Regions from separate parts of the Fictibacillus sp. NRS-1165 genome, predicted to be linked through region 1. Evidence: riboswitches for the same ligand, from Rfam matches in the RefSeq annotation. Region 1 holds a riboswitch; each other region holds the start of a gene.

Region 1 (4,592 bases):
AATCAGAGCTAGCCGGCCGATCTGGTGATCTAAACCAGTTGTACGAGAGAGCACAGCAGATAGCATCTCCCAATCTCCGCGATAAGATCGTACTGAAACTGTATCAGGAGAGCAAACAGCTGTGCGAAGACAGTGTTTCATTTGGAAAGACCGAACGCGATAAGCATACGGAGAAGCTCGATGCGATTTTTACATCGCCGATCTGGGGTTTTCCTATCATGATCATCATGCTTGGCATCGTGTTTTATCTCACGATCGCAGGAGCGAATGTTCCGTCAGATATGATTGCCAGCTTTTTTGGATGGCTGGAAGGTCATATCACCTCGCTTTTTCAGCTTATGAATGCGCCTGACTGGCTGCATGGATTGCTCGTTCTGGGGCTGTATCGGGGAACGACCTGGGTGATCAGTGTAATGCTTCCTCCAATGGCAATCTTCTTCCCGACATTTGCACTTCTGGAGAACTACGGTTATCTCCCAAGAGTAGCATTTAACATGGATCGGGTGTTTAAAAAGGTTGGGGCACACGGTAAGCAGTCTTTAACGATGGCGATGGGATTCGGCTGTAATGCGGCCGCCATGCTGTCTTCGAGGATTATTGAGTCCCCAAGAGAGCGGATGCTTGCAATTTTAACGAACAATTTTGTTCCGTGTAATGGAAGGTGGGGAACGCTGATTGTCCTTGCCTCGCTGTTTATGGCGGCAGGCTATACAGGCGGTGCAAAGTCACTTGTGACAACAGCGGTCATTGTCGGCATCGTTCTTGTTGGAATCCTTGTCACTTTTCTTGTATCCTGGATCCTTTCCAAGACGGCATTAAAAGGGGTTCCTACACACTATACACTGGAGCTTCCGCCCTACCGCAGGCCCAAGTTCTGGGAAACTGTGATCCGCTCTTCGCTTCAGCGGTCTTTATCCGTATTGGTGAGGGCGGTAAAAGTAGCGGCGCCTGCTGGTATTTTAACTTGGGTGCTGGCCAACGTGAACGCAGGAGATCAGAGTATTTTATTGCATATCGTCCATTTCCTCGATCCGTTTGGACAGATGCTTGGGCTGGATGGGTATATTCTCATGGCGTTTCTGGTAGGCCTGCCGGCAAACGAAATCGTGCTCCCCATCCTGATCATGGGCTACCTCTCTACTGGCGCCATGACCGAAGTGGATAATCTTGGAGATTTAAAACAGATCTTCGAGAGCCATGGTTGGACGTGGCTGACTGCTTTGAACATGATGCTTTTTTCCCTGCTTCACTTTCCATGCGGCACAACGCTGGTTAACATCTATAAAGAAACAAAAAGTGCAAAATGGACCTTCCTGTCATTTATCATTCCTACAGCGATCGCTATTCTGGTTACGTTTGCAGTCGCGCAGATCACCAGGTTAGCAGCATAGCAATAATAAACGTTTTTAACTGCGGAGGGAAAACTGGTATTATAGGGAGTGTACCACAACTGAATAAAAGATTTTAAGTGCTCAAAACGGAATGTGGAGAGATAATAGGGAATCCAGTGGAAAATCTGGAGCAGCCCCCGCTACTGTAAAATCAGTTGCCTTTTATTAACTGATCAAGCCAGGAGACCTGCTTAAGAATCTAGTTTCTGTAATCTTCGGAGGGAAGAGAAAGGATGTCTACGGCGATCGTTTTATTTGCTTACAAATGTATTCTTAAACCTTAACTTCTCTAGTTAAGGTTTTTTTGTATGAAGAAAAAACTGAAAGGAAGAGGTAAACAAATGAAGTATGAATGGCAGCAACTAAATATACCAGAGCTGAATGAAGGAATGGGCTCAATAGCAGAAATTTATGCAGATTCTTTGACTAAGCCTGTTGGAAGCCTTGGAAGATTAGAAGCATTAGCCATTGAATTGGCTAGAATGACAGGTGAATTGTTTCCGAATATTACCCCGCCCGGCGTTATTGTATTCGCTGCCGATCATGGCATCGCTTCAGAAGGGATTTCAGCCTATCCCCAGGAGGTAACAAGCCAAATGGTGCGAAACTTTTTAAATGGCGGAGCAGCGATTAACGTATTCAGTAAATCGATCAAGGCGGTCTTAAGAATAGTCGATATTGGTGTAGCTGCCGATTTGGAGGAAGAGGAAGGATTAGTAAAGAAAAAAATCCGATATGGAACCGCCAATTTTTATCATCAGGATGCGATGTCCCGAGAAGAGGTGCTTCAAGCCATTGATACAGGCTTTGTTGAGGCGAAGGAGCTTATCAACAAGGGAGTCAATTGTCTAATCCTTGGAGAGATGGGGATCGGCAATACCACTGCGAGCAGTGCCATTATCGTCGCTGTCACTGGGCAAAGCTTAACTGAACTGGTCGGAACAGGAACGGGCATCAACAATGAAAAAGTTCAGTACAAACAGGAACTGATAAAAAAGTCCATTGAAAAAAGGATGCCAAAAACGGAGGATCCTATTGATGTATTAATGAAACTGGGAGGGCTTGAAATTGCGGGCATGGCGGGTGCCATGCTATCTGCAGCGGCACATAGAATCCCGATTCTGGTTGATGGCTTTATATCAACGACCGCAGCATTGATTGCAACGATGATAAACAGCCGCGCCTCAGACTATATGATTATGGCTCATCGTTCGGCAGAGCTTGGACATCAGACCCTATTAAAGTTGTTAGATAAAGAGCCGCTTCTTGACCTGGGTATGAGGCTGGGAGAGGGAAGCGGGGCGGCTGTTGCTTTTCCTATTCTTCAATCAGCTGTCCTAATGCTAAAGAATATGGCCACATTCGAAACCGCTCAGATAACAAAAAGAATGAAGGAGGAGTAGATTCCATTGTTTACAAAAGATGAAAAAGAAGCCATCTATAAAGTAATCGTTAAAAGAAGGGATGTCCGGAGTTTTCTGCCTGATCCGATACCAGAGGATGCCATAAGCAGGATATTGGAAGCTGCTCATCATGCTCCTTCCGTTGGTTTCATGCAGCCGTGGAACTTTATATTGATCACATCACAGGAAATCAAGGAACGGTTAGCATGGGCCGCTGATAAAGAACGAAGGGCCCTTGCCATTCATTATGAAGATGATGATCGGTCTACAAAGTTTTTGAGCCTGAAAATAGAGGGGATCAAAGAAGCGCCTTTAAGCATTTGTGTAACAACCGATCCTTCCAGGGGCGGTTCACATGTTCTGGGGCGAAATTCAATACCTGAAACAGATATCATGTCGACCGCCTGTGCGATTCAAAACATGTGGCTGGCTTCCTGCGCCGAAGGATTAGCCATGGGGTGGGTGAGCTTTTATAAAAAAGCCGATGTGCGGGAGATATTAGAAATTCCCCCTCATGTTGAACCAGTTGCTTTACTCTCGATCGGCTATACAGATGAGTATCCAAAACAACCCATTCTGGCAACGGCCCGATGGGAGAAAAAAAGGGAGATAGAAAACTTAGTTTCTTATAATAAATGGTAGAGCATCATAATTAGAAAAGGACAGGCATATGCATATTTCATAAAAAGCTTCTGTATGGACAGGAGCTTTTTCCTATCGAACGATTGGATGGCAAGGAAAACGGGGAAGTAAAACTATAGACGATGAATATGTAAAAATCGTGGAAAGGATCGTTTTATGAGTGAATACTGGGCTGAGAAGGCATTGATCAAATTCGAATCTCAGTTTGATCAAAACAACTCATACAACATAAAAAACAGCAAACGGCTTTCTGGAAAATCAAAGGTATGGAAGTACATGGACTTTGCAAAGTTTGTCAGCATGCTTTATCAAAAATCCTTATTCTTTCCTAAACCTTCACTGTTCGTGGATAACCATGAAGGCAGCTATTCTGCGCTGGATGTAAATAATATTTTGAATGATCCTTTGTCCTACCTTACTATACCTGTAAATGATAAGTTATCAAAAGAGGAGAAGCGAAGACAGCTTCATGAATACATCAAGCAGATGCATGACTATGTCGGTGTGAACTGCTGGCACTTGAACGAAGAAGAATCAGCGGCGATGTGGAACCTGTACTTAAAATCGGATGAGGGCATCGCTATCTGCTCCACCTTAGAAAAATTGTACACGAGCATATCGGATAAGAGGTTTCATACGTATATCGGACAAGTTCAGTACATCAATTTCAACTCTGAGATGGCCAGTCTGAATCCCTATGAAACACTATTCTACAAACGCCGTTCCTTCAGTCATGAAAACGAGATACGTCTGCTGGCATTTGATAACCCCAATAACCGCATTTTTGACCATAAAGACGGAGCATATGTCCAAAGTAATTTGAACACATTAATTGATGAAGTGTATGTTTCGCCAACAAGTCCTGAATGGCTCAGGGAAGTCGTTCAATCCGTCCTGGAAAAATACAGGCTTCCGTTTAAGCCTGTCATTAAATCGTCGTTATATGAAGGCCCCTTCTATTAAAATTTCGACAGCGGCCGTACCGGCTGCTTTTTCTTTATCTGCTCATAAAATGATTGCACATCTCATAATTCATTGTCATAATATATATGAGCATATATTCATATAAGGGGGAGTAGAGCTATGGGACACTCTCATGATCACAGCCACCACCATCACTGGAGCGGCAATAAAAAAGCCTTAAAGCGCGCGTTTC
Region 2 (4,592 bases), on a different contig from region 1:
ACATGCGGATAACTTTCTTTCGCTTCATCAATCGCAGCTGGAATATGGATTTTGGAATGTCCCGCTGGGAGCAGCATGATCGGAACAACTGCAACTGAGGTCGCTCCCTTTTTGACACACGCCTCGATTCCCTGGTGAATGTTTGGGCTCTCAAATTCCAGGAAGCATGTTTCTACGAGCACCTCATGGTTTACCATTGGCTTAATCCCTTCGATAAATGCCCGCACCTGATCGTTTCCTTCTGCATCACGGCTTCCGTGGCCTACCATTAAGATTGCGTTCATTGTTTTCCTCCTCAATCCCCGCATGGCGCAGGTTCCAGTTCGATGACCGGGGCCATGTCTCTATGTTTGAATCCGCCTACCTGTTGTACGCGTTTAAAGAACTTGAAGAACCGTTCATTCGGATGGCCTTTTTCCTCGTATTCCTGAATGATGGACGTTACGATGCCGACGAGCTTCTCCGGCTCAATTCCTTCCATCACCGGCTGAGCGGAATGGGCTGTCCGGCTCAGAGGCTTGCCTCCCAAGAACAGATCGAATTTCCCTTTGCGGAACACGATGCCGATGTCTTCCTGAACACCCCCATAGCAAGCCATACCGCATCCGTTAAAGCCGAGCTTCAGTTCTTTAGGAAGCGGCATTCCTCCAAGCTCGTCCTGCAGCTGCTCCACATAAGGAATGGAATCATATTTTTCACCGTCACAAAAATCACACGCTTTAATCTGCAGAACATCACCTGCCGGCAGCAGCAGAAATCCTTCGGCCTCCAGCTGTTCGGTCACCTGTTCCGGCTTGTCCGTCGACAGCTGTACCTTGATCAGATGGTGGGGGGTATATTCCATCTCCCCATGTTCGCCTACGACTTCGGCCAATGTCATCAGCTGCTTGGCCGTAAACTTCTTGTTCACGAGGCCCGGACTCACTCCAAATTCCAGGATGGATTCCACACCGGATGGAACAGGAGATTCTTCTTTTTGCGGTTCCGCTTGATTACCAGACGACAAAGCGAGCGCTTCTGTCGCCAACTCGAGAGCAGAGGCCTTCTGAGTCTCTTTTTCTGGCTGATGTTCTTTCTCCGGTTCCTCGTCCTGCAGCGCCCATGGTTCATTCTCTTTTCGAAGGCGCTCATGCGGTTTCAGCCGCTGTTTTTCTGTGTTCAGTGTGTATTTCCGTTGATAGCCCCTTGGCGTGATCAGTTTATTGCTGTCATACAAAAAGGTCTGTGAGTTGCCAACGATGACCGTTGTCAGCATGCCGATCTCGTGATCAAGCATCTCTCTTAAGTTAGTGATGACAACGTCCTCCCTGTCCCGGTATGCGCTTTTCACCAGCCCAACCGGTGTATCCGGTGAACGATGCTTCAGCAGGATGGTTTGAGCTTCTACGATCTGCCTCGTACGGCGTCCGCTTTTTGGATTGTAGAAGGCAATGACAAAATCAGCCTGTGCCGCTGCCTCAATCCTCTTTTCGATTAATTTCCACGGCGTTAGATGGTCGCTTAAGCTAATCGTACAAGCATCATGCATAACGGGTGCGCCGAGCAGTGACGCGCAGGAGTTAATCGCAGAAATGCCTGGAATGACTTCAACCTCTACTCCGGTTTCTTCTTTCCAGCCTTTTTCAACAAGCACCTCATAGACGAGGCCGCTCATACCGTAAACTCCCGCATCACCACTGGAAATTACAGCGACCTTCTTCCCTTCTTCCGCCAGTTTGACCGCAGCCTGCGCCCGGCTGACTTCCTCTGACATTCCGGTGCTGATCACCTTTTGATCCGTGATTAACCCCTGGATCAGTTCCACATAGGTCTTGTAGCCAACAATGCAGTCACTTTCCTGAATTGCCTGCTTCGCCCGCTCCGTAATATGGTCATAGCTTCCTGGACCGAATCCGATGATCAAGAGTTTCCCTTTCAATTTAAAATCCTCCTTTGAGCAGTTCAGCCATCATATAGACCCCAAGGCCTACACTGTAAAAACCGGTTATACAGCCTAATACAATGTAAAATCCTTTCTTTATGCTCGCCTTCATAAATCCCCACGTGAACAGAAACGTTACACAGATCGTTGAGAACAGCAGTCCGACAACAAACAATACGAGCTGAGCCGTTGCACCGGAAACACTCCCAAATCCGGCTGCATGTGAGACAACAGCGATCTGTGTCGGGCTTTCTACACCGATTCCATGGATGATTCCAATAATAAAAGCTCCGATGATGCCAAACTTCGTCAGGCTGGAATCCTCTTTGTTTTGGGAGCCTGTGACCTTTCTTATGTATTGCATGACAATTTCCAGTCTGCTTTTATATTTATAGTCCTGCTTGCTTTGGAAGATGGACAGCAGGATGATGGCACCCAGCACGATTAAGGTGACACTGACCGAGAGTTCCAAATAGCTTTGAGCACTGGCTGGCATCTTCGCTCCCACATAGATCGAAAGAAGGCCGATAAAAAAGACGATGGCCCCATGGCCAAGAGCGTACATGATTCCCAGGGACAGCTGCCGTCTCCGTTTCTTTTCACTGCCGACCATATCTGCAATGGCTGCGACATGATCCCCATCCAATCCATGACGCATGCCTATGAAGATCGCAAGCATGGCAAAAGTGATAAGTTCCATCAGCGGACAGCCTCCTTTTTTTCTCCCTTTTGAATCCCTTTGGTCAAGCCATTTTCTTCTGTCAGGGAGAATCCGTTCTCACCGTACTCGTAAATGAGGAGCTCTTTCACCTTTTCTCCTTTTAACAAATGGCCTTTTACCATTTCTCGGGCGGCATGTTCATCCGGCATTTTATACCATGCTCCCTCCGGATAGACGATCGCAACACAGGCGTCCTTGCACCGGCCATTACATCGTGTTCTTGTCGTATGCACCAAAGCATCGAGATCCTGCTTCTTAATTTCGTCCCTGATTGCCTGAGTGACTTCCTCGCCGCCTTTCCGCATACAGCTGGATCCGTTGCAGATCAATACGTGGCTCATCGTTCCATTTAAGTTCCAAGTCGTCATCAGATCACTTCCTCTTGATTTTTTTTGCACGCAAAAAAGGGCGACTCTATATGTCAGCCCCCTAATAAAATACCGTTTCATCATAAAACGGTAACGGAAGGTTAGTAGACAAATAGGTCACCCTATATCGAATCATGCCAAATCATTCAATCCATGATTTCCATTGCATGTTAACACATCATCCTCCCTCCGAGAATCGTATTACTCATTTAAAAGCAGGTCTCCTGGCTCGCATATCAACTGATTCCTGTTTCCTTCCCAGCCTTTTGGCCAGTGGTTCATTACAAGATCATCCATGCTTACAGTAGCGGGGGCTGCACCGGACTCGCACCGGTTTCCCTATTATCTCAATGTAAACTTGAGCACTCTTAAACTTCTATTCAGTTATAAATCCCGTTGCCATTAAACCTACTATACTTTCACGATATTCACAATAGTTTTTTATTTTGGGCATAAAACTTAATCGACAAATTTCTCAATAGATGGGGCCGCCGCCGACTTCATATAAGTAGTTCAAGCATACTCCCACAATCAGTAATCCAACCGCTCCAATAGCCAAATACATGAATAAGAGAAGGATCCCGTTATCTTGAGAAACGATCTTCTGAAACACCTTTGCACTTCTAAGCTGTGCACGTACCCAAAGCATAACGCCAAAACCAATGATTGCGCCAATGACAGAAAAGATCTCGAGCATTGTGGTTTCCCCTTTTCCTTAGTACCTTAATTTATGCAGGAAAAAAGGAAAAAGGAACAACCCGCGTTCAATCCAAAGATCTCTATAATCCGCCCAGCCAAGCGTATTTAGCGCAACACCCCTTAGAGACTGGTGCAGTGAGTTAATAAAAAAGAACTGCGCTGCAGTTCTTTTTTCAAGGTTACTAGCTTCCTGCACTCGAGGAAGAAGCTGCAGTTGTGGCAGCAATGGCTGCAATCGCCGCTGCTTGCTGTGCTTGCATGATTGCCTCGATGGCTGCAAAGATTCCGGCCCCGAGCAAGGTAGTGTCATGCATCTTCTCACTCAGTAGGAAATTGGCCACCATTAGGATATTCATGTCTTTATGCCACTTAAAGTGCTTCTCGTCGCTTAAACGGTCTGCGGCTTTCAAAACAGTCGCCACTTCCTTTTTAATAGAGCGAGGAGACCGGCCAGCGGATAATGCATCGCTCTTGGCTTTTTCCACTGTGTTCTGAAGGCATCTGCCACTTTTGTACATTGTTCGTTAAGGGCATCCGCCTTATTTTCGTCCCCTAGAGACAGGATGTGGCTTAAGAACTGCAAGTCATTCCCTTTCGCAAATCCTTGCTGATTCAGACATTTATAAAAATACTCAATCTGTTTCATCAAATCGTTTACCGTTCCTTCCCGTTCTGCAAGAAGGACGGCCAGCGGAAAATCTGTACTGGAAGTAAGAAAAAAATGGTTGGATGACATCCCTTTGTACACTTGCATAACTCGTTCGATGTCCTCCGTTCTGCCATTTTCGATTTGCTCCAGCATCACTTGAGCTGCAATATAAGTAGAGGCACCCCTGCTGAATTTACCAGAGACCATCTTTTCGTACACTTCAAGCAGGCGATG
Region 3 (4,592 bases), on a different contig from region 1:
AAATTTCACCGGACTGCGGAGACAGCATTCCGTTTATCATCTTCATGAGAGTGGTCTTCCCGCTCCCGTTTGGTCCGATGATGCCGGTTATTTTTCCTTTTTCAATGGAAAACGAAAGATCTTTTACCACGGGCTTGCCGTCATAGCCTCCAGTAAGCTGCTGAATTTGTATCATGTAGTCACCTTCCTTCTACGATAGCGGATAAAAATCACGGCAAAAATCGGACTTCCGATGATCGCCGTCAATACACCGATCGGCAGCTCCGTCGGCGAGATGATTGTTCGTGCGATGAGATCGACCAGAACGAGAAATACCCCGCCCAGAATCGTGGAAAGGGGCAGTAAATGGCGATGATCCACTCCCCAGATCATGCGCACCATATGAGGGATGACAAGGCCGACAAACCCGATGGTGCCTGACACCGCTACAGCCGAGCCTGTCAAAAGTGAAGCCCCGAACAGCACGAGTGACGTATGTTTTTTCACGTCCACACCAATTGACCTTGCATCCTGCCGGCCAAAAGAAAGTGCATTTAATTCACGTGCACTTGCCAGGAGAATGATAAGCCCTGCAGCCAAAAACGGAGTGATCAGCTGAACGTACGGCCATCCTCTCATGGATACGCTGCCGAGCAGCCAGCCGATGATCTGCCTTAATTCATCCCCGGTCAGTGCGATTAAAAGAGAGGTTAAAGCACCTATAAATGAACTGCTTAAAATGCCTGCCAGAATAATCGTCTCAACCGCAAGGCTGCGCTGCACAAGGCGAGCGAAATAAATTACTCCGACAAGGGTAAGAAAACCGGTAATTATGCTCACTACCGGAAGAGTGAAATTTCCGAGTACTGGAAGCTGAATGCCGAAGAACAGGACAGCCACTGCACCCAAGGCTGAACCCGACGATACCCCAAGCGTATAAGGATCGGCCAGCGGATTTTTCAGCAGCCCCTGAAATGCTGTTCCTGCCAGTGCCAGTGAGCAGCCGACAAGCATAGCGAGAATGACTCGGGGAAAGCGGATTTCCATGACGATATTAACGATGGATGAATCGATCGAAGCAGGTACGGGATAATGGAAAAGCTTTGCTCCCAATATCTTCACCACATGAAAAAGGGGGATAGGTATTGAACCTACCGATATCCCCAGAGCAACAGCTAAGCCTAAAAGCAGGAGCACAGCTGTGTATGAAACGATGATTTTACTTTTTGTATACTTCCGGATAGATGGCTTTTGCAAGCTCCTCCACTCCTTCAATCAAACGCGGTCCTGGACGTGTTACCTTATCGGAGTGCACATCATAAATTTCTTTGTTTTTTACCGCAGGAACGTCCTTCCAGGCTTTACGGGCCATAATCTGTTCCATCGGCTTCTTCGAATAGTAGCCGTACGTCGTTACAATGGCATCCGGTTGATATTTGACAGGCTGCTCTTCAGAAACCTTCGCCCATCCTTTTAAATCGCCTGCCGCATTTTTTGCATGAATGGCGTTCAGCATCTCATCAATAAATGTTCCTTTACCCGCTGTATAAATCTCAGGTGCCGGTGCAACCTCAACCCAGACCTTTTTCTCTTGCTTTACTTGTTTTGCTTTTTCCTTGATCGCTGACAGATCATCCTTCATGGATTTTACGATCTTATCCCCTTGTTTTTGAGTGCCTGTTGCTTTAGCGATCATGTCAATGGCATGGTACGTATCCTCAAAGTTCTGTGCATCATTGATCACGATGACCTTGATGCCGGCATTCTTAAGCTGATCGATTCCCTGCTTGGAAGTATGCGCGCCAGAGGCATGGGCGAGCACGAGATCAGGCTTTAGGCCAACAATCTTCTCGACGTTAAATTCCATACCGCCGATCTTGGTTTTTTTCGTCGCCGCTTCAGGGTAGTTGTCAAAGTCCGATACGCCGACAATCTCCTTATCCAGGCCAAGCGCGAATGCGATCTCTGTATTGCTTGGTATGAGCGAGACGATCTTCTTTGGTTTTTTATCAATTTTTACATTCTCATCCGCCGCATCTTTAATCGTTACGGGGAATTCACTCTTTGCCTGACTGCCGTTCTCTTTTTTGTCTGTTGACTGATTGCCGGCCGAACAGCCTGCGATGATGGCGATCACGAGCATCAGCATCATCGCAATTTGTGTAAACTTCTTCAATTCCTTCACGCTCCTATGTATCGTTTAGCTGCAGTTGTGCAAACAAAAAAGCCCTCCCTTCGGAGAGCGAATCAACAGTTAATCATAAAAGAAATGATTACAATTACTTCACCTTTTCCTCGAAGGTTCGCACAGGCAATTAAGGCAGGTCTCCTGACTTCCGATCAACAATCTTCTTCTCCTTCCCATCCTTTGATTTGAACAGTGGAAATTGTAAGAAGATCTCCCGATTACAGTGGCGGGACCGTGCTGGACTTGAACCAGCTTCCCTTTTAACGTTTTATTGATCATAAAACGGACCTTAACCGCATATTCAGCTATATCCATTATACCTCTTAAGTGCAAAATGAAAAGTTTAATTTAGATTCAGTGATCTCTTAGCTTCAAGGCTCCCTGCAATCCAGTCGCTCCTAAGCAGGCCGAGAACATAAATATCATAATACTCGTCTTCATCAAAATAGGCTTGCCTTCTGACACCCTCTTTTTTAAAGCCGAGAGCGGTCAAGAGTTTCAGGCTTTTTTTGTTATATTCATAAACCTCTGCATCGATTCGATAGGTCTCACGGTCAAACAGGTGGTCCAGGATTCCTGACAGGGCTTCCTGCATATACCCTTTTCCGGATTCGGCACCGAGCCCGAACCGCAGCCAGCCATACTGACGGGTGCCGCCCATCCAATTGAACCGGACATATCCCACAGGAAGCGAGCTCCTCTTTTCGATGATCATCAAGTATGATTCGTTCGGAGAGCTTGAACTTTTTTCGATATCCCGCCTTTGATTGCCTTCGTTAATAATGGTCGCCGTTCCTGTAGACATTTTCCGGAATAAAGGGCCGCTTTTCCATTGTGCGATGACAGAGGCATCACTAACCGAAATGTCTCTGATCTTCAATCTTTCAAATTCCAGCTCCATTTTCGTCATGCTCCAGGCCTCCCATTTGTCCCTAGTATGAATGATCTATTTTATCATAATATGCAGCTTCTCAAATTTAAAGATGATATCGCCTGTCTTTATAGGTTCCGGTGTGGGGAAGGTTTAGGGATTTGAAGATTTTTTCCGATATTGAACGAGATGAGAGGGATAGAAAGAATTTGAGTTCGCGGTGATTGTTGAGCCAATGAGAAGTTTAAAGTCTTCCAAAGAATACAAGTGGGCATGTTCGGAGGAATGGTTACAGAATGGACAAAGCCATTTAACAGCATATGTTTTTTGCATACCAAAGGCGAAGCACGAAGGGCAATGAACGCCTTTTAAAAGATCATTTTCCGAAACGTTAAACTTTGATAGTATGTCAGGATTATATTGGACGTGTTTTTTATTGAGTAGTTTGACGCTCTATTAAACAAAACTTTGTTCAATTTTAGCGCGTTTCGGATGATTTACTGGCAGTCTTCTTAACAAGGCTTCTAATTTCCTAATACAAATCGGCAAATGATGTTCGATCACAATATAAAGATCACATCCTCTTTATTTTTTGGAGTTATCTTCTCTGGAAAACACCTTTTTTCCTTCTCATGAACGACTTAAATTTTGCGCGGTATACTCTGAGGATGAAATACGCGCCAGTCTCCATGAAATACGCGCGAATCTGATGAAAATATTTATGCGCCAATCCCCCAGATCCAACAAAAAAAACCGCTTGCGACTGATCAGGCCTCAAGCGGTTTACTAAAATAGCTTATTTTTGAAGGTTGTAGAATGCGCTCAATCCAGGGTAGCGGCTGATGCTTGCCAATTCGTCTTCGATACGAAGCAATTGGTTGTATTTCGCTACACGGTCGGTACGGGAAGGAGCACCGGTTTTGATTTGTCCAGCGTTTGTCGCTACAGCGATGTCAGCGATTGTGCTGTCTTCACTTTCACCAGAACGGTGAGAGATAACTGCAGTGTAACCTGCACGTTTCGCCATTTCGATCGCATCAAAGGTTTCAGTCAATGTACCGATTTGGTTCACTTTGATAAGGATAGAGTTGCCTACGCCCTGCTCGATACCTTGAGCAAGTTTAGTTGTGTTTGTTACGAACAGGTCGTCTCCTACAAGCTGAATTTTCTTGCCAAGACGGTCAGTCAACAGCTTGTGGCCTTCCCAGTCGTTTTCATCCAAGCCATCTTCAATAGAGATGATTGGGTATTTAGAAACAAGATCTTCGTAGAAAGCAACCATTTCTTCAGATGTTTTAACAACACCCTCACCAGAAAGATGGTATTTGCCGTCTTCTTTGTTGAATAGCTCAGAAGAGGCAACGTCCATTGCAAGACGTACTTCTTCACCAGGCTTGTAGCCAGCTTTTTCGATAGCTTCCATGATGGTTTGAAGCGCTTCTTCATTTGAAGAAAGGTTTGGTGCGAATCCGCCTTCGTCACCTACAGCTGTGTTTAGTCCTTTTTCTTTTAATACAGATTTAAGGCTGTGGAAGATTTCAGCTCCCATACGAA

The links. Region 1 has a riboswitch for cobalamin ahead of cobT (nicotinate-nucleotide--dimethylbenzimidazole phosphoribosyltransferase). Riboswitches for the same ligand answer to the same signal wherever they lie in the genome.
Region 2: it holds a riboswitch for cobalamin, as region 1 does, so the genes downstream of both, ABHN01_RS19700 ((2Fe-2S) ferredoxin domain-containing protein) here and cobT (nicotinate-nucleotide--dimethylbenzimidazole phosphoribosyltransferase) in region 1, are expected to answer to the same signal.
Region 3: it holds a riboswitch for cobalamin, as region 1 does, so the genes downstream of both, ABHN01_RS17415 (ABC transporter substrate-binding protein) here and cobT (nicotinate-nucleotide--dimethylbenzimidazole phosphoribosyltransferase) in region 1, are expected to answer to the same signal.

What each region holds. Positions count from the first base shown of each region.
Region 1 covers NZ_JBDPNU010000005.1:40,987-45,578, forward strand. The annotation lists gene ABHN01_RS02380 (FeoB small GTPase domain-containing protein) at 1-12, shown strand, start outside; gene ABHN01_RS02385 (nucleoside recognition domain-containing protein) at 1-1,391, shown strand, start outside; cobalamin riboswitch at 1,450-1,600, shown strand; gene cobT (nicotinate-nucleotide--dimethylbenzimidazole phosphoribosyltransferase) at 1,733-2,794, shown strand; gene bluB (5,6-dimethylbenzimidazole synthase) at 2,801-3,436, shown strand; gene ABHN01_RS02400 (hypothetical protein) at 3,593-4,399, shown strand; gene ABHN01_RS02405 (cation diffusion facilitator family transporter) at 4,520-4,592, shown strand, end outside.
Region 2 covers NZ_JBDPNU010000046.1:28,817-33,408, reverse strand. The annotation lists gene ABHN01_RS19715 (sirohydrochlorin chelatase) at 1-284, opposite strand, end outside; gene cobJ (precorrin-3B C(17)-methyltransferase) at 296-1,918, opposite strand; gene ABHN01_RS19705 (High-affinity nickel-transporter) at 1,920-2,621, opposite strand; gene ABHN01_RS19700 ((2Fe-2S) ferredoxin domain-containing protein) at 2,621-3,010, opposite strand; cobalamin riboswitch at 3,208-3,395, opposite strand; gene ABHN01_RS19695 (hypothetical protein) at 3,486-3,707, opposite strand; partial or broken gene ABHN01_RS19690 (DUF4003 family protein) at 3,892-4,592, opposite strand, start outside.
Region 3 covers NZ_JBDPNU010000039.1:69,773-74,364, forward strand. The annotation lists gene ABHN01_RS17405 (heme ABC transporter ATP-binding protein) at 1-175, opposite strand, end outside; gene ABHN01_RS17410 (FecCD family ABC transporter permease) at 172-1,236, opposite strand; gene ABHN01_RS17415 (ABC transporter substrate-binding protein) at 1,199-2,155, opposite strand; cobalamin riboswitch at 2,282-2,474, opposite strand; gene ABHN01_RS17420 (GNAT family N-acetyltransferase) at 2,511-3,077, opposite strand; gene eno (phosphopyruvate hydratase) at 3,835-4,592, opposite strand, start outside.